Regions from separate parts of the Clostridium cochlearium genome, predicted to be linked through region 2. Evidence: riboswitches for the same ligand, from Rfam matches in the RefSeq annotation. Region 2 holds a riboswitch; each other region holds the start of a gene.
The links. A riboswitch is a leader RNA that binds a small molecule or an ion and turns the genes downstream of it on or off. The one in region 2 is predicted to bind S-adenosylmethionine.

Region 1 (6,451 bases), 410 kb from region 2:
AAATAAAGATACTACATCATAATCTATTCCACTTATTGTTTTTTCATTTATATTAATATCTTCATTTGTATACATCAAACCTATAAAATCACCTAATATACTTAATTTAAAAACTTCATCAAAATCCTTTTCTAATTTATATTTTGACTTATTTTTTAAATCTTTCACATATATTTTATCATTTTTATACAAAAAAATCCTATCTTTATCTAATTCTATAATAGTTCCAACACCTTTTTTATAGTGTTGTTTTAAATTATACTCTATTAAACCATTTTCATTTTTAAATTTTATAATACAATCACAACTATAACTTTTAAGATTTCTTATAACATCCAAGCTATCTTCACTATTATATTTTTTTATATTACAGCCATAAAAAAAAGATGTAGAATAAAAAAAGATAATAGTAAATATTATTAATGATTTTCTCATAAATTCCTCCAAGATGATAATTGTTAATCACTATTAATATTATTACTATTATCTTATTAATATTCTTATATATTAATTTTTATTAATTGACTTAAAAGTTTTTCATTACATAAGGGAATATTCTTAGCACTTCACTAGCACTTACACTGTGCATATTTTGAGAAAGTTTATCTCCACAATAGCCATGCAAAAAAGCTGCTATTGAAGCTGATTCTAATGGGTTATAACCTTGGGCTAAAAAGGATGCTATTATTCCTGTTAATATATCCCCCATTCCCCCTGATGCCATAGCACTATTTCCAGTTGAATTAACAAAAGTTTTATATCCATCTGTTATTACTGTATTATAGCCCTTTAATAGTATAATCACTTGATTTTCCCTTGCAAAACCTTTGGCAATATCAATTCTGTTTTTATTTATATCTTTAATAGACATTCCTGTTAATCTAGACATTTCTCCTGGATGAGGTGTTAATATTATAGGATTTTTAGTATTTTTTATTAACTGTAAATTACCCTTTAAACAATTTATTCCATCTGCATCTATAACTATTGGACAATTACTTCTTTCTATTACCTCTTTTAATAACTGTAATGTATCATCATTATTACCTAACCCTGGTCCTATAGCTACACTATTACTATTTTTAAGTAATTCATAAAATCTAATTTTATCCTCTACAGATGATGTCATAGCTTCATTTAATTTGCAACTTAATATATGTCCAATATTCTCATGCGTAGCTAAGGTTACAAGACCAGCTCCACTTTTTACTGTAGCTTCTGTACATAAATAAGCTGCTCCAGTAAATCCTTGAGAACCTGCAACTACTAAAGCTCTTCCATAATCACCTTTATGTCCATATTTATTTCTTATTTTTAAATTTTTTCTTACATATTCTTCTTGTAGAATAAATTCATTATTAGACATATTTTTTACTGAATTATACGGTACCCCTATATTTTCTACAATTATTTCTCCAATATAGTTATCTGCATTATAATTTAAAAAACCTCTTTTATAAGTCATTAGAGTTATAGTTTTTCTAGCAATTATACAGTTTCCCAATACTTCACCAGTATTACAATTTAATCCTGATGGCACATCTATAGATACTGTATAATCACTATTTTCGTTTATTATTGATATAACACTATCATAAATTCCTTCAACTTTTCTTGTAAGTCCTGTACCAAATATACCTTCTATAACCATATCACTTTTTTTTATACTACTTCTTAATTCTTCTATATCATCCATAGTTTCAATTAAATTTATGTTTACATCTAAATTTTTCAAAATATTATAATTCATATAACAGTCTTTACTCAATCCTTTTTCTCCGCCTACTAAAAACACTTCTATTTTTTTCCCATAAGTTAATAAATGTCTTGCTAGTGCAAAAGCATCTCCTCCATTATTTCCTTTTCCAGCTACAATAAGGAAAGATTCATTTTTATTTAAATCTAAATGATTTAGTATCTTTACTGCAGCGTTCTCCATCAAAACAATTCCAGGTATGCCAAGATTATTTATAGAATATTTATCTATTTTTTTTGTTGTAAGTGAATCTCCTATTATCATCTTACACTTTCCCCCTCTATTATTGAATAAGCTATGGCATTATCTCTACTATGAGATATACTTAAATGAATTCTAATATTTTTATAATCTTTAATTATTTCCAATGCTCCTCCCTTTAATTCTACTAAAGGTTTTCCTAGTTCGTTATTTGTAATTTCTATATCTTTTATTTTCATATTCCTAAATCCAGTTCCTAAAGCTTTTACTATTGCTTCTTTTGCTGCAAATTTTCCTGCTATAGATTCATATTTAAAATCTTTTTTCTTTAAATATTTAATTTCTTCTTCGCTAAATATTTTTTCTATAAATTTTTCATTTCTTTTTATGGCATTTTTAACTCTATTTATCTCTATAATATCTACTCCTATACCTATTATCACTTATTACACCTCTTCCAGTATCTAAATATGTAAATAAAAAAGAGGTTCTCACCTCTTTTAATTCATAGCAATTTCTTTTAATTCGTTGTCAAAGTCTTCTATATAGTTATCTATATACTCTCCTATTATATCTATTAAATGGATTGGTGATACAAAATTGTCGTATAATAATTTTAACAATTTATGTACCTTATATCTTTGACAACTTATATTTTTAACATAATCTCTTTCTATATTTATTATACTACCTTTAATTATATCTTGTCTTTCGATTTCTATGCCATATGATTGCAATTCTATAGGATTCTTATAGCCACTTAAATATATATTGCCTTTTGTCATTCTGTAAAAGTAATTGTGCTCTAATTCACCTTCTTTATAAACCTTTTTTAAATCTTCCACAACTACCATATTATACCCCCCTAAATCCTAACTTTAATATCATATTAACACTATACTCTAAAAAAACTTGTCACTTCATGATAATCATTCTTTTTATTTTATATTTATATTATGACATGAAATACTTAAAAACTTTATAAAGGCTAATGGTATTTACTACTTGTGGAAATAACTTGTATTTAATTACAATTTCACTGTCGAATTAAAAATTTCTTTGTTAAAAGTTATATAAAGATTATTCCTAATGTGGAATAAATGCGGGAAAAACTATACATGCAGCTGTAATTACAATGGCAGAAATTAATCCCCCTATCATAGCACAAAAAAATGACTTTTTAAAATCCAATCCCATAAAAGCTGCTACAGCACTGCCTGTCCATAACCCTGTTGTCGGTAATGGAATTCCAACAAATATAATTAATCCAATTTCTTTATACTTTTCTAATTTTCCGGTGTTTTTTTGAATTTTATTTTCAATAATATTATTTAAGGGTTCAAATATTTTATATTTCTTCATCCATTTAAATATGCTATTAAAAAGCAATAATATAAAAGGTACCGGTAAAAGACTGCCTATGAAACTTACTATAAGCACTAATATTGGATTCATATTATAAGCAAATATACCCATAGGTATAGCACCTCTCTGTTCTACTATGGGTACCGCTGACATTAAAAATACTGTTAATAACTCCATTGATTTTCTCCTTCATTTGTTTTATTTTTTATTATACTCTAACCTATATTATAATCAATAGCTTTTTACAGTACTAGCTTTATCTACAGTTTTAAATCTAGGTAATCCTAATATTATTGACAATAAAGCAAATATAACCATTAAATAAGGATAATATAAATATTTCATAATGGCAAATGGTGATATATTAGCTAGAGTAGAAGCTGCTAAAAGTTGCGCACCATAAGGTATAACACCCTGAGAAAAACAAGAAAATGTATCAAGTAAACTAGCTGATTTTTGAGGTTCTATATTATATTCTTTTGATATGTCTTTTGCTAACGGTCCTGCTGTTACAATAGCTATAGTATTATTAGCAGTACATATATCTACTAAAGTAACTAATAACGCTATGCTAAATTCTGCACCTTTTCTACTTTTAATCTTTCCTTTTATAAAATTTAATAAAAATTCTATTCCTCCATTAAATTTTATAATTTCTACAATCCCTGCTATAATTAGCGAAACTATAATTAATTCTGACATTCCACTAATTCCATTTGATATAGATTTGCATAACCCTACTACATCAAATGCTCCATAAACTAAGCCTATCATAGAAGAAAGAAATAATCCTGCTACTAATATTAATAATACGTTTACCCCTAATAGTGCCGAAATTAACACTAATAAATATGGCAATACTTTAATTATATTGTAGTCATAGGTTTCTTTTAATACACCATGAGTTCCTAATGTAACTAACGCGAAAATAATTGTTGTTATTATAGCTGCTGGCAAAACTATAAAAAAATTAGCTTTGAATTTATCTTTAAGTTCACATCCTTGAGTTCTTGTAGCTGCTATAGTTGTGTCTGATATCATAGAAAGATTATCTCCAAACATAGCTCCACCTACAACTGCTCCAATTACTAAAGCTACAGGTATATTTATCTTTTCTGCAATGCCTACTGCCATTGGTGAAAGTGCGACAATGGTTCCCACTGATGTTCCTATAGATAAGGCTATAAAACAAGATATTATAAATACACCAGCTATCAATATATTGCTAGGTAAAATATTTAATCCTAGATTTACAGTTGACTCCACCGCTCCCATGTCTTTAGCTACCTCTGCAAAAGCTCCTGCTAAAATAAATATTACACACATTAAAATTATTTCACTATTGCCTGCACCTTTGCAAAATATTTCTATTTTTTTATTTAAAGATTCTTTTCTATTCATTCCTATAGCTACAATAGCTGAAATCAAAAATGGTACTATTACGGATATAGAATAGAAGTCCTTAGAAATTATTGCCATGCCTGCATATAATGCTATAAATATAAGTAACGGTAACAAAGCAATGGCGTTACCTTGTAATTTATTTTTCATATATAAATCCTCCCAACTTTAATTATAAAAAAACTTCTTGCAGATAAAAGCAAGAAGTTTACATTTCTCCATCTCTTATCTATCAGGTTTTACCTGCTGGAATTGGCACCTTAAAATAATTATTTTTGGTTGCCGGGTTTCATAGGGCCAGTCCCTCCACCTCTCTTGATAAGAATCCATTATTAAATTCAAAATTCATTTTATCACATTATAGCTGTACAAGCAATATATAATTATTGTTTAATTATTTATATATTAACAATATACATTGATATACACATATTATTAATATATAATTATCATTAACTAATAACTTTTTTCATATTCGAGGTGTTGTTATGTATAAAAAATGGAAATGCTTAGTTTGTGGTGTTATATTTGATGGCGATACACCACCTAATCCTTGTCCTGTATGCGGTGCATCTTCTGATGACTTTGAAGAAGTGATAGTAAGTTCAAACAATTTTGCAGATGATTCAAAATTAAATTTTGTAATTATAGGAAATGGTGCAGCTGGATTTTATGCTGCAGATTCCATAAGAAATAGAAATGAGAACTGTAATATCACTATAATATCTAAAGAAAATACAAATAGTTATTACAGGCCACTACTATCAGAATACTTAAGCAAAGAAAATTTGCCATCTAACTTTTATTTATCTAAGGAAAATTGGTTTAAAGAAAAAAATATAAATCTCATTTTGAATACTGCTGTTACTGATATTAATCCTATTGATAAAAAAGTAATATTATCTAATAGCAAAATATTAAACTATGATAAATTAATATTAGCCAACGGTGGACATAATTTTATTCCACCTATTAAAGGTACAAATAACGATGGAGTATTTACATTAAGAAATCTAAAAGATGCTGAAAATATTAAAAACTATGCTAAAAAAGCTAAACATGCTACCGTCATTGGTGGGGGATTACTAGGACTAGAAGCTGCTTGGGAATTAAAAAACATAGGTCTAGATGTTTCCGTTGTGGAGTTCTTTAACAGATTGCTTCCACGTCAGCTAGATGAAAAGGCCAGTAAAATTTTTCAAAAATCTATTGAAAAATCTAATGTGAATATGATTCTAGATGATTCTCTTGTTGAAATTTTAGGAGATGCTTCTGTAAAATCTATTAAATTAAAAAGCGGTAAAGAAATAAAAACTGATATGGTTATATTTTCAGTTGGCATAAGAGCTAATAAAGAATTAGCAGAAAACTGCGGGTTATCAACTAATAACGCTGTAATAGTAAATGAAAAAATGGAAACAAATATCAACGATATTTACGCTTGCGGTGATATAGCTGAATTTAATGGTAGAAATTATGGGAACTGGCCTGCTGCAGTTCAAATGGGTAAAGTTGCTGGCGCTAATGCTGCTGGAGATAACTTAACATTTAAAGACTTTGTTTCTGCTGTTATTTTCAGAGCTATGAACACTAAGATGTTTGCTTGTGGTAATTGTTCTGATAATATGGTTAGTATAACCTATGAAAATCCTCAAAATAACACATATAAAAAATTATTTTTTGAAAAAGACATACTAGTTGGTGCTACTTTGCTAGGTGATATATCTT
Region 2 (6,451 bases):
AAAGCTACTATAAGAAAAACGGCCAAAGTCTTCGGTGTAAGCAAAAGTACAATTCATAAAGATATGACAGAAAGATTGCCTAAAATAAATCCTCAAATTGCAAAAGAAGCTAAAAATATATTGGAATTTAATAAGGCAGAAAGACATATAAGAGGTGGAAAAGCTACAAAATTGAAGTATAAAGCTATTGAAGGTTAAAAACATTCCTATTATAATTGATATTAGGTAGTATCAAAATTTACCAAAGAAGAATAAGGAAAGAGCAGGTGTGAAAAATAGGGATGTTTTTTAATGTAGGAACAGATATGGGAATAGATCTTGGAACAGCCACTGTACTAGTTTATATTAAAGGAAAAGGTGTAGTATTGAATGATCCATCAGTAGTAGCCATTGATAAAAGTAAAGATAAGCTTTTAGCAGTAGGAGAAGAAGCAAGGCAAATGATTGGTAGAACTCCTGGCAATATTGTTGCATTAAAACCCCTTAGGGAAGGAGTTATTTCTGATTACGATTTGACAGAAAAGATGTTGAAACATTTTATTACTAAAGCTTGTGGTAAAAAGAAAATGGTTTCACCAAGAGTAGTAGTATGTATACCTTGTGAGTCTACGGAAGTTGAGAAAAGAGCAGTTATAGATGCAGCAAGGAATGCAGGTGCTAAAAAGGTTTTTTTAATAGAAGAACCTCTAGCTGCGGCAATAGGTGCTGGTGTTGATATAACTAAAGCTAGTGGTAATATGATAATTGATATAGGAGGAGGGACAACCGATATAGCGGTTATATCACTAGGAGGAATAGTTGCAAGATCAACAATAAGTATAGCCGGTGATAGCTTCGATGAAGCTATAATAAAATACATACGAAAGAAGCATAATCTTATGATAGGAGAAAGGACTGCAGAGGATTTAAAGATAAATATAGGATCTGTTTATGATGTTGGTGAAGAAAATTTTATGGATATAAAAGGTAGAGATTTAATATCAGGGTTACCTAAGAATATAACTGTATCGTCATCAGAGATGAGAGATGCTTTAATAGAGCCTATAAATACTATAGCTGAAAGTACCCATGCTATCTTAGAAAAAACCCCACCAGAATTAGCGGCAGATATATCTGATAAAGGTATAGTAATGACCGGAGGTGGAGCATTATTAAATGGTTTAGATAAGTTAATATCAGAAGTAACCCATGTACCAGTATATGTTTCTGAAAATGCAGTTACATGTGTAGCTATTGGTACAGGGAAGATGTTAGAATACTTGGATAAGTTAGATATAACTTTTCAAGGAGATAGTATAGTTTTAATAGACTAAAAATAAAAAAGCAAAGAATTTATATCTTTGCTTTATTTTTATTTGACAAAATGTATTCTTTACAAGATAATTTTAAACCATATATTATGGATTCAGAAATAGATTTGGCCATATTAAGTATAAAATTAAGTCGAATAGAATTATTATTAAATATATTCATTTCAGTGGAATCGATTATTCCAACTACGGAACGATTTCCCACATGAGGAAGTTCCTTACCAACACCTTTTCCAGGATATATTGGATAATTTCGTGATTGTATAAATCCAATATTATTAGGTTCTCCTAAACAAGCATCTATGCCAAGTATACTATGATTAGGGTATAAAGAAGATATTTCTTCCATTTTTATTTTTATATTTAACGCATGGATTGGATTTTCTATTGTTCCAAAGACAGGCAGAGGAAAATCTTTTGTTTTTAAAATTGTACCAGTTATAGGACCAAGAGAATCTCCTATGCATTTATCTGTTCCTATACACACTATTATAGTTTTTTCATTTAAAAAGTTTATTAAACTATTTCCTATTATTTTATAAGCCAAAGGATCATTATAATGGACCATGGTTTTATCCAAAAATTACACCTCCTTCAATAATTTATATGAAGGTGGTGTAATTAATATTATAGCAAATTGTTTAATTTTGTTTATTCCAAATACAAAGTTGATTAGAATTTGTTAAAGCACCTAATAATCTATTATCTAAATCAGGAAAATCTTTTTTTAGAGATTTTATTAAATTTTTTATAGATTCTCTTTTAGTAAAACCATTAGCAGGACAAGGATTTTGTATTATAGGAAAATTATATTTTATTGAAGTATTTTTAATAGATTCTTCATCTATATATACCATAGGTCTAATTACAGTTATATCTTTCCTATCTAAATAAGTTTTTGGAAGAAAGCAACTAATTCTACCTTCATAGAACATAGATAATAAAAGTGTTTCAACAGCATCATTTTTATGATGACCTAATGCTACTTTATTACAACCTAGCTTTTTAGCATTATCATTTAGTATTCCACGTCTTAAATTGGCACAAAGAGAACAAGGATTCTTTTCTTTTCTAATATCAAATACTATTTCCTTTATATTAGAATCTATTATGTGAAAATTTACATCTAAATCTTTACAAAGAGCTTTTAAAGGAGAAAAATCCATATTTGTTCCTGGATCTATAGTAATTGCTATTATGTTAAATTTTTCAGGAGAAAACATTCTATATTTACTTAAAAGATACAGAAGAGCGATACTATCTTTTCCACCAGATAGGCCAATTGCAATATTATCGCCATCTTCTATTAAAGAAAAATCACTTACTGCTTTCCTAAGTTTACTTAAAAGTTGTTTCATATCAATCTTCCTTTTCAAAATTAAAATTTTATCTAAATAGCATTATAATATAAGCAATACATTAAGTGAAGTATAAAAAATAGTACAATTTAAATTATCTACATAGTTAAGAAAGAGATAGTAAGAGAAAAATAGAGATATAATGATTAATATCGATTTATTATACTATAATCACATTTGAATTTTTAACAATATAATTGTATACTTGTTTTTGTCGACAAGTTCGATAGAAAATGTGCTGGCATGGCTCAATTGGCAGAGCAGCTGACTTGTAATCAGCAGGTTGTAGGTTCAAGTCCTATTGCCAGCTCCATATGTGGAGGAGTTCCCGAGTGGCTAAAGGGGGCAGACTGTAAATCTGTTGGCTTTCGCCTTCGATGGTTCGAATCCGTCCTCCTCCACCATAGTTTCTTAAAATGTGCTGGCATGGCTCAATTGGCAGAGCAGCTGACTTGTAATCAGCAGGTTGTAGGTTCAAGTCCTATTGCCAGCTCCATATATGGAGGAGTTCCCGAGTGGCTAAAGGGGGCAGACTGTAAATCTGTTGGCTTTCGCCTTCGATGGTTCGAATCCGTCCTCCTCCACCAAAAAATAACACTAAAATATTAGTGTTATTTTTTTATTATAGCATAATATATAATTGACAGCTAAATATTAATGTGCTAATATTAGTTAGTAATATAATTAGATAAAAAGCTCTTATCGAGAGAGGTGGAGGGAAAGGGCCCAATGAAACCCGGCAACCAATATTTTTTAATATTAAGGTGCCAATTCCTGCAGAAAATTCTGCAAGATAAGAGGGATAGCAAGTAAAAAGCAAGTCTCTTCTTATCAGAAGAGACTTTATTTTTATATAAGAGCTACACAATAGGAGGTAAAAAAATGAGGAAATTATTTACATCTGAATCAGTTACAGAAGGACATCCAGATAAAATTTGTGACCAAATTTCCGATGCAGTACTTGATGCTATACTTGAAAAAGATCCAAATGGTAGAGTTGCTTGTGAAACTAGTGTAACTACAGGAATGGTTTTGGTAGCAGGGGAAATAACTACCAATTGTTATGTAGATATACCTAAAATAGTAAGAAATACAATAGAAAATATAGGATATACTAGAGCTAAATATGGATTTGATTCAGATACCTGTGCGGTATTAACATCTATATCAGAACAATCTCCAGATATAGCTATGGGTGTTAATGAATCTTTAGAATCTAAACAAGGTGGAATAGATAATGAAGATGTTATAGGAGCAGGGGATCAAGGAATGATGTTTGGATATGCAGATAATGAAACTCCAGAATATATGCCAATGGCAATATCTATGGCTCATAAATTATCTAGAAGATTATCCGAAGTAAGAAAAAATGGAACATTACCTTATTTAAGACCAGATGGTAAAACACAGGTTACTGTAGAATATGAAGATGGTAAAGTAGTAAGAATAGATACTATAGTAGTATCTACTCAGCATGGACCAGAAATTACAAGAGAACAAATAGAAAAAGATATTATTGAGCATGTAATATCTAAAGTTGTACCAGCCGAACTTTTAGATGAAAATACTCATTATTATATAAATCCAACAGGAAGATTTGTTGTAGGTGGACCACAAGGTGATGCTGGATTAACTGGAAGAAAAATAATAGTTGATACCTATGGTGGATATGGAAGACATGGTGGTGGAGCATTTTCAGGAAAAGATCCTACAAAGGTGGATAGATCTGCAGCATATGCAGCTAGATGGGTAGCTAAAAATCTTGTAGCAGCTGGAGTAGCAGATAAATTGGAAGTTCAACTAGCTTATGCTATAGGAGTAGCAAAACCTGTTTCTATTTCAGTAGAGACTTTTGGAACAGGCAAAATAAAAGATGAGAAAATTATAGAAATAATTAATAAGGTATTTAATTTAAGACCTTCAGCTATAATAAAGGAGCTAGATTTGAGAAGGCCTATATATAAACAAACAGCAGCCTATGGACATTTTGGAAGAACAGATATAGAACTTCCATGGGAAAATCTAAATAAAGTGGAACAAATAAAAGCCTTAATCTAATATAAAAGCATATAAAAAAACCCTGGTAAATTTTTACTGGGGTTTTTTATTGATGGATAATAGACAATTTAGTGAAACTTTATTTCTTGAATCAGAAAACTTTTAATTTTATTGGGTATAATTAAAAATAAATATTATATAGTTTTATAAATTGTTCATTATTCATTAACCAGAGGCGGTGTATGATATAATATATAAAAATAGTAAAATTAGGGGAGATCTTATGGAAGAAATACAAGGAACCGTTGATTCCATAATATTTAGGAATGATGAAAATGGATATGTTGTCAGTAGAATTAAGGAAGATGCTAATTCTATAACAACTATAGTAGGATGTATACCTTATATATCGGAGGGACAAAATCTTAAATTATATGGAGAATGGGTAATTCATCCTCAATTTGGAAGACAATTTAAAGTTGAAAGTTGTGAAGAAATCATTCCTGATACTAAAAAAGGAATTGAAAGATATTTATCATCAGGTATAATTCCCGGAATAGGGCCTGTAACAGCTAAAAAAATTGTTCAAAAATTTGGATTGAAGACTTTTCATATATTAGAGAATGATATTGAAAGATTAAAGGAAATAGAGGGCATAGGAGATAAAAAAATAGGTATAATTCAAGAGTCTTACGAAGATCAAAAAGAAGTTAGAAATATAATGATGTTTTTTCAAGAGTATGGTATATCTATAAATCATTGTCTCAAGATATATAAGAAATTTAAAAGCGAATCTATTAGAATAGTGAAAGAAAATCCATATATATTAACAGAAACTATTTCAGGAATAGGATTTAAAACAGCGGATAAAATAGCTAAAAATTTAGGAGTTGATATAAATTCTCCTTTTAGAATACAAAGTGGTATAAATTATGTATTGAATCAATTTTCTGCATTAGGAAATACTTGCATGCCAGCGGATAAATTAATAAAAGATGGAAAAGAAATATTAAATGTAGAAGAAGAAGAGATAAAAGAAAATGTATTACAAAGTGCTCTTCAAGGTAAATTAAGAGTAGAAATAGTGGATGGAAAAGAATATATTTTTTCTATACCCTATTATTATTGTGAATTAGGCGTAACAAAGAATATATTAAAATTATCATTATATAATCATAAGGATTTAGATATGACTGTAGAAGAAGAAATAAGAAATTTTGAAGATAATAATAATATAAAATTTTCTCCTTCACAAAGAGAAGCTATAATAGGAGCCTTTTTGAATGGAGTAGAAATAATAACAGGTGGACCTGGTACGGGTAAAACAACTATTATAAACTGTATTTCGGATATATATGAAAAATATGGATATACTGTTTGTATGGGAGCACCTACAGGGAGAGCAGCAAAAAGAATGACAGAAGCTACAGGAAGAGATGCAAAAACTATCCACAGATTATTGGAAATGGGGGTAGGGGAAGAAGAAATATTTTCTAAAACAGAAGAAACTCCCTTAGAATGTGATGTAGTGATAATAGATGAAGCATCAATGATAGATATAATGCTTATGAATAACTTACTAAAAGCTATATCTATAGGAACTAGACTTATAATAGTGGGTGATGTAGATCAATTACCATCGGTAGGTCCTGGAAATGTATTAAAAGATTTAATAGAAAGCAATTGTGTTAAAGTAGTAAGATTAAAGGATATATTTAGACAATCAGAAACTAGTGCAATAACTTTAAATGCACATAAGATAAATAGTGGACAAATGCCTATTTT
Region 3 (6,451 bases), 1.0 Mb from region 2:
TAAGTTTTACTGTAGCTTCAAAAAAATTTTATCACATTATGGCATATATATCAACTTATTATAAAGGTTTACATATTATTTCTTTAATTTTTGTATTAAATATTTTACTGGCATGAGCAGGTCTTATTATAACAGCAGTATCTGCTCCTTCCTTACTTCCTCCTATAGCTATTATATCTTCTCCATAAGGAATTAAGCCAGTATCTAGAGCCATAGTGGATATTTCTACTGAAACTTTAACACCTTGCCCTAGCATTCTAAGAGAATGTGCTATTATTTCCACTGGATTTACTCCGCTAAATTTACCAGATATAGCTCTTTCTGCTCCAGATAATACGTGAGTTCCAGCATACACCTTAAAACCATAACCTTTTAATTCCTCTATTATATTTTGTGGCATTTCTTGTTTTCCTGGTTCTTTAAAACCATATACATGAGTAATAACCGTTACATCTAATCCAGAATCCTTTAATAATCTTGCAGTATATCCTTTGGTTGATGCTACTACTATATGTTTTATAGACCTTTCTTTCGCAGTTTTAATTGCCAGCTCTATAGTTTTTTCTGTGTTTTCTATGCCCGGGTTTTTAAAATACATAAAAACTCCTCCTCTATATATTATACTCATTTATACTACTATGATACAACAAAAAACAACTCTTGTAAAAAGAGTTGTTTCCTAATTTTAGCTAAAATGCTGGAATAATGTTTCCATTATATTTTTCTTCTATAAATTTTTTAACTTTTTCTGAAGTTAAAACCTTTGATAAAGCCTTTATATAGTCCTTATCCTTGTCCTCTTCTCTAATTGCTAATATATTTACATAAGGAGAATCTTTTGATTCAATTACTATAGCATCTTTAAGAGGATTTAATGAGGCTTCAATTGCATAGTTTGTATTTATAACTGATGCATCTACGTCATCTAAAACTCTAGGAAGTTGTGCTGCATCAACTTCTGTAATTTTTATATTTTTCTTGTTTTCTGTAATATCTAATTTTGTTACAAGTTCTCCATCTTTTAATTTTATTATACCTGCATTTTCTAAAACTTTTAATGCTCTTCCTCCATTGGATGGGTCATTTGGTATAGCTATTTCTGCTCCATCTTTTAAATCTTCAATCTTCTTAATCTTTTTTGAATACAATCCCATTGGTTCTATGTGAACTTTGGCAACATAAGTTAATTTATATCCTTTTGCCTTAATTGTTTCTTCTAAAAATGGAATATGTTGAAAATAGTTTGCATCTAATTGCTTTTCTTCTAAGGCTCTATTTGGAATTTGATAATCAGTAAAAGGTTGTATTTCTAATTCATATCCTTCCTTTTTTAGCTCCTCTTTTGCTACTTCTAATATTTCTGCATGGGGAGTTGGTGATGCTCCTACCACTATTTTCTTCTTATCGCTTTTAGTATCTTGTGCCTCCTTTTTTTCTCCTCCACATCCTAAAAGTCCTATGGATAGTATAATTGTTGATAATAAAATTGCTACTTTTTTCATTTTTATAGCCCCCTTATTTAATTAATTTATTATATAAAATATTTCCTAAACCTTGTATTATTTGAACAATTACTATAAGAATTATAACTGTATAAACCATTATATCTACCTTAAACATGTTATAACCATACTGTATAGCAACAGCTCCAAGTCCTCCACCACCTACAGCTCCTGCCATAGCAGTGTAACCAATTAGGTTTATAATAGTTAATATTATTCCTCTAACTATAGATGGAAAAGCTTCTTTTATCATAACTTTAAATAATATTTGTGATGTTGTAGCACCAAAGGATTTAGCAGCTTCAATAAGACCTGGATCCACCTCTTTTAGGGAAGTTTCAATAATCCTTGCAACAAAAGGTGCTGCTGCAATAGTTAATGGAACAATAGCTGCTTCCCTGCCAATGCTTTTACCCACTATAACTTTTGTAATAGGTATAATTGCAACCATAAGTATTATAAAAGGAAAAGATCTTAAAATATTTATTATAAAATCCAATATGCTATAAATAATTTTATTAGGCTTTAATCCCTTTTCATCTGTAACTATAAGTATTATGGCTAAAATAGATCCTAATATTACTGCAAATAAAGTTGAGAAGAAAACCATGTACACAGTATCATTTAAAGCTTTAATTAGTATTTCAGAAATCATTTAATCACCTCCCAAGGTATAGATTTTTTACTTAGATATTCACAAATAGCTTCTTTTTTATTTTCTTCTATATTTATAATTAAACTTCCTAAAACCTCTTGTCTAAAACTTTCTAATTTACCCCAAACTATAGAAAAATCTATATTTAGCTCTCTTGCCATAGATGTTATAACAGATTGTTCACTTACATTAGATGGGAAAAATAATTTTATATTAACCCCTTCATCTGGTAATAGTTCCTCTTCTTCTATTATCTTTTTAAGTTCTCCTTCTGGTCTTAAAAATAGATCTTTTACTTCTCCATAAGCACTTACTTCTCCGCCATCTATTAATGCTATTCTATTACAAATTTCTCTTATAACCTCCATTTGATGTGTTACTACCACTACAGTTATTTTTAATTGCTCATTTATTTTTTGTATAAGTTTTAATATAGATTTTGTAGTTTCTGGATCCAAAGCTGAAGTGGCTTCATCACAAAGTAATACTTTAGGCTCCATAGTTAAAGCTCTGGCTATAGCAACCCTTTGTTTTTGCCCTCCACTTAATTCCCTTGGAAAACTTTTAGCTTTATTTTCTAGTCCAACCAATTTTAATAGCTCTTTTACTTTTTCATCTATGTATTTTTTATCCTTTTTCCATATTTGAAGAGGTAGAGCTATATTATCATAAACATTTTTAGAATTCATAATATTAAAACTTTGAAAAATCATGCCCATATCTTTTCTAAGTTTTCTAAGTTCTAAATCATTAAGATTTTTAACTTCCTTTCCCATTACTGTTATGCTTCCTTCATCATAATTTTCAAGCCCATTTAAACATCTCAATAAAGTAGATTTACCAGCTCCACTTCTTCCTATTATTCCAAATATTTCTCCTTCTTTTATATCTAGGCTTATATTTTTTAATACTTTAATATTTCCAAATTGCTTGCCTACATCTTTTATTTGGATCATTTGTCATTCCCTCCTAGCAAATTTTAATATAAATAAAACCTGAGGAAATCCTCAGGTTTTTACCTTCAAATCCTCATCTCTCGGTTGACACCGCAGGATTTAGCACCTTATAATATGTAAAATACATATACAGGTTGCCGGGCTTCACAGGGCCAGTCCCTCCACCGCTCTTAATAAGCTTTTATTATTCGTTTTTTATCTTGTATTAGATTATAGTGCTTGTTTGAAGTATTGTCAAGAAAAATTTACACTTTTTTAAATTCTACTTTACTTACCATTAGATAAGATAATAATATAATTACTAAATAAGTCATTAATTGATTATAAATTATAAAAGGTGATCCTAGTGAATAAATTACTAAAAGTATTCCTGCTATTGTTATTGGTATACCAGAAAAAACGCCATCAAAACTTGCTATATTATATCTTGCAAGCCTATAAGCTCCTGCCACCGGAAAAATTAAAAGTAAAAAGTATCCTAAAAGGCCTTTATCTGAAAAATTATACATGCTGTATATTAACACAGAAGGAGCAACTCCAAAAGAAATTAAATCTGCCAAAGAATCTAATTCTTTTCCAAGTTCACTAGATACATTTAGCCTTCTAGCTATTCTTCCATCATATCTATCCAATAATGCTGCTATTATAATAAACATTCCTGCTATAGAATATCTTTCATCAAAAGTCATAATTAGAGACATGGTACCAAATATAAGATTGCCAAAGGTAAATAAATTAGGTATAGTATTTTTTATCTTTTCCATATTCTTCTCTCCTTTATTTTTATTGCTTCTTAGATAAATTATATTTTATTATTTCTTTAATTATATAATAACAGTTTATTAATTACTTTTTCTTATGAAAATCTTAAATTTACTTTAATTATTGTATATTATATAATAAAGTTTCCCCTTTAAGATAAAATTAAGGAATTGTTATGATTTTTATTTCTATTTATATGCTAGAATTTTAATACAATAAGACTTATGCATGCTTAATGAACAGCTAGGAGGTTATTTGATTGAATGTATTAGAAGTTGATAATATATCTAAACACATAGGAGGTAGACCTATAATAAGAAGTATTTCTTTTAATATAAAAGAAGGAGAAATTTTTGGCTTTTTAGGTCCTAATGGTGCTGGAAAAACTACTACCATAAGAATGTTAACAGGACTTATTCATCCAAATGAAGGAAAAATTAAAATAATGGGACATGATCTAAAAAAAGAAAGAGAAAAGGCCCTATCCTATGTAGGTGCTGTTATAGAAAACCCTGAATTATATAATTACCTTTCTGGTAGGGAAAATCTTATGCAAATATGTAGAATAAGAAAAATTTCAAAAGCTAAATTAGAAGAAATTATTCATTTAGTAAACTTAGAAAATAAGATTAATCAAAAGGTAAAAAAATATTCCTTAGGTATGAAACAAAGACTAGGCCTTGCTGCCTCTCTGCTTTCAAATCCTAAATTGCTTATTTTAGATGAACCTACTAATGGACTAGATCCAAATGGGATTTTACAATTTAGGGACATAATTAGAACTGTTACAAAGAAATATAAAACCTCTGTTTTTATATCCTCTCATATACTAAGTGAAGTTGAACAAATTTGCTCAAAGGTAGCTTTTATAAATAAAGGTATTTTACAATGCATTGAAAGCATTGACAATATAGATTATATAGTAGAAAAAGAAACTTTCATACTTATTCCTAAAGACATAAATTTAGCTAAAACTCTATTACCCAATATAGATTTAATTCATCACTACAAGGTTATTGATAATAAAATATATATAGAAATAGATAAAAATTCTTCTCATAGAGTTATTAAAGAGTTAGTTGAAGTCAATGTTGATATAAAAGAATTTTATAAGGAACATAAAGTATTAGAAGAAAGATATATGGAGCTTATGGAAGGAGGACAATTATAGATGCTTTCTTTAATAAAAAATGAATTTGTAAAGTTGATATATAAAAAAAAGAGTATATTTTTTATGATAGCTTTTATACTTTTGTTATCCCTTATAGCTGTATCCGAGCATAAATCAAGCGAACAATTTAAAAAACAAAATACTCCAGAAGCTAGATTAGAATATTTAAAGGAACACAAACAAAATTTAGTTAAAGAAAAAAATCTTAATAAAGAAAAACCATATATTAAGGATATAGATAAAGCTTTAATATACATAGATAAAGATATAGCAAAGTTAGAAAAAATCATTGCTTCTGATGTAAAGGAAGATTATTGGAGAATTACTGCAAAAGAATCCATTGAAAGTAAAAAGAAAATAATAAACGAAGATAGTCTTAGTAATGTAGAAAAACTTAGGGAAAGAAAAGAAATAGAAAAGCTAAATATTCTATTGGAAAAGAATATGCCTCCTATGGAAATGGAATTCAATTCTTTTAAATTCATAGAATTAATTATAAATGATGTTTTAGGATATTTTTTATTAGCTATTGCTATAGTATTATTTTCCTCGGATATTGTATCTGGTGAATTTACTCCACCTACTTTAAAACTTTTAATGGTTCAGCCTGTATCTCGGGGTAAAATATTATTGTCTAAGTTTTTAACATCTACTATGTGTTCCTTAGCTTTTATATATTTAATAGAATTTATATTCTTTTTAGCCATTGGACATATATTCGGCTTTGGCAATGCTAATTACCCTGTATTCATAGGAACTGTTTATAAATTAAATCCCCTAGCCAGTGAAAAATCTCAACTTTTAATGGAAGTTGCAAACTCTACTAAAATGATTCCTATATGGAAAAACACTTTATATATTCTATTGCATCAAGGTCTTTTTATAATAGCTTGTTCTTCCTTTTCTTTACTTGTATCTGTAATATTTAAAAGCAATATGGGCTCCTTAATTTTTGGAGTATTATATATAATTGTTACATCTATTTTAACTGCATTATTTGCGCCCATAGCAAAATTATCTCATTTATTGTTTTTTACTTATGGACCTAGTAGTTATTTACTTAACGGACAACTTGCCACTATAAATGCTAATCCTAATATTACCATAGGAAATTCTATTATATGTTTAATAGCTTGGACAATAGCTTGTTATTTAATATCCTATGTTATTTTTACTAAAGAAGACATACTAATATAATTAATAATTAATAATTAATAATTAATAATGAACAATGAATAATTTAGGAAGCTCTTCTTCCCTTTGGTCAGAAGAGCTTTAATTTCATTTAATATGAAAATTTTCTTATGAGTTTTTCTTTATTTCTTAAAATTTCTTGTAAAGCTTCTACAAAGAAATCTATTTCTGCAAAAGTATTGTATAATCCAAAGCTTAATCTAATGAGTCC

Region 1: it holds a riboswitch for S-adenosylmethionine, as region 2 does, so the genes downstream of both, CKV72_RS10760 (Na+/H+ antiporter NhaC family protein) here and metK (methionine adenosyltransferase) in region 2, are expected to answer to the same signal.
Region 3: it holds a riboswitch for S-adenosylmethionine, as region 2 does, so the genes downstream of both, CKV72_RS05655 (methionine ABC transporter ATP-binding protein) here and metK (methionine adenosyltransferase) in region 2, are expected to answer to the same signal.

Annotation. Positions count from the first base shown of each region.
Region 1 covers NZ_LT906477.1:2,197,014-2,203,464, forward strand. Annotated here, with positions in the region: gene CKV72_RS10735 (germination lipoprotein GerS-related protein) at 1-435, opposite strand, end outside; gene CKV72_RS10740 (NAD(P)H-hydrate dehydratase) at 527-2,020, opposite strand; gene acpS (holo-ACP synthase) at 2,017-2,400, opposite strand; gene CKV72_RS10750 (DUF6514 family protein) at 2,458-2,811, opposite strand; gene CKV72_RS10755 (COG2426 family protein) at 3,044-3,499, opposite strand; gene CKV72_RS10760 (Na+/H+ antiporter NhaC family protein) at 3,554-4,873, opposite strand; SAM riboswitch class I at 4,946-5,048, opposite strand; gene CKV72_RS10765 (FAD-dependent oxidoreductase) at 5,212-6,451, shown strand, end outside.
Region 2 covers NZ_LT906477.1:170,228-176,678, forward strand. Annotated here, with positions in the region: gene spoIIID (sporulation transcriptional regulator SpoIIID) at 1-198, shown strand, start outside; gene mreB (rod shape-determining protein) at 282-1,313, shown strand; gene yyaC (spore protease YyaC) at 1,333-1,890, opposite strand; gene CKV72_RS00850 (tRNA 2-thiocytidine biosynthesis TtcA family protein) at 1,952-2,668, opposite strand; tRNA gene CKV72_RS00855 (tRNA-Thr) at 2,906-2,981, shown strand; tRNA gene CKV72_RS00860 (tRNA-Tyr) at 2,987-3,072, shown strand; tRNA gene CKV72_RS00865 (tRNA-Thr) at 3,089-3,164, shown strand; tRNA gene CKV72_RS00870 (tRNA-Tyr) at 3,170-3,255, shown strand; SAM riboswitch class I at 3,365-3,468, shown strand; gene metK (methionine adenosyltransferase) at 3,551-4,726, shown strand; gene recD2 (SF1B family DNA helicase RecD2) at 4,950-6,451, shown strand, end outside.
Region 3 covers NZ_LT906477.1:1,165,604-1,172,054, forward strand. Annotated here, with positions in the region: gene CKV72_RS05640 (pyruvate kinase alpha/beta domain-containing protein) at 59-598, opposite strand; gene CKV72_RS05645 (MetQ/NlpA family ABC transporter substrate-binding protein) at 690-1,502, opposite strand; gene CKV72_RS05650 (methionine ABC transporter permease) at 1,516-2,157, opposite strand; gene CKV72_RS05655 (methionine ABC transporter ATP-binding protein) at 2,154-3,113, opposite strand; SAM riboswitch class I at 3,184-3,293, opposite strand; gene pssA (CDP-diacylglycerol--serine O-phosphatidyltransferase) at 3,359-3,877, opposite strand; gene CKV72_RS05665 (ABC transporter ATP-binding protein) at 4,135-5,046, shown strand; gene CKV72_RS05670 (ABC transporter permease subunit) at 5,047-6,243, shown strand; gene CKV72_RS05675 (aminotransferase class V-fold PLP-dependent enzyme) at 6,332-6,451, opposite strand, start outside.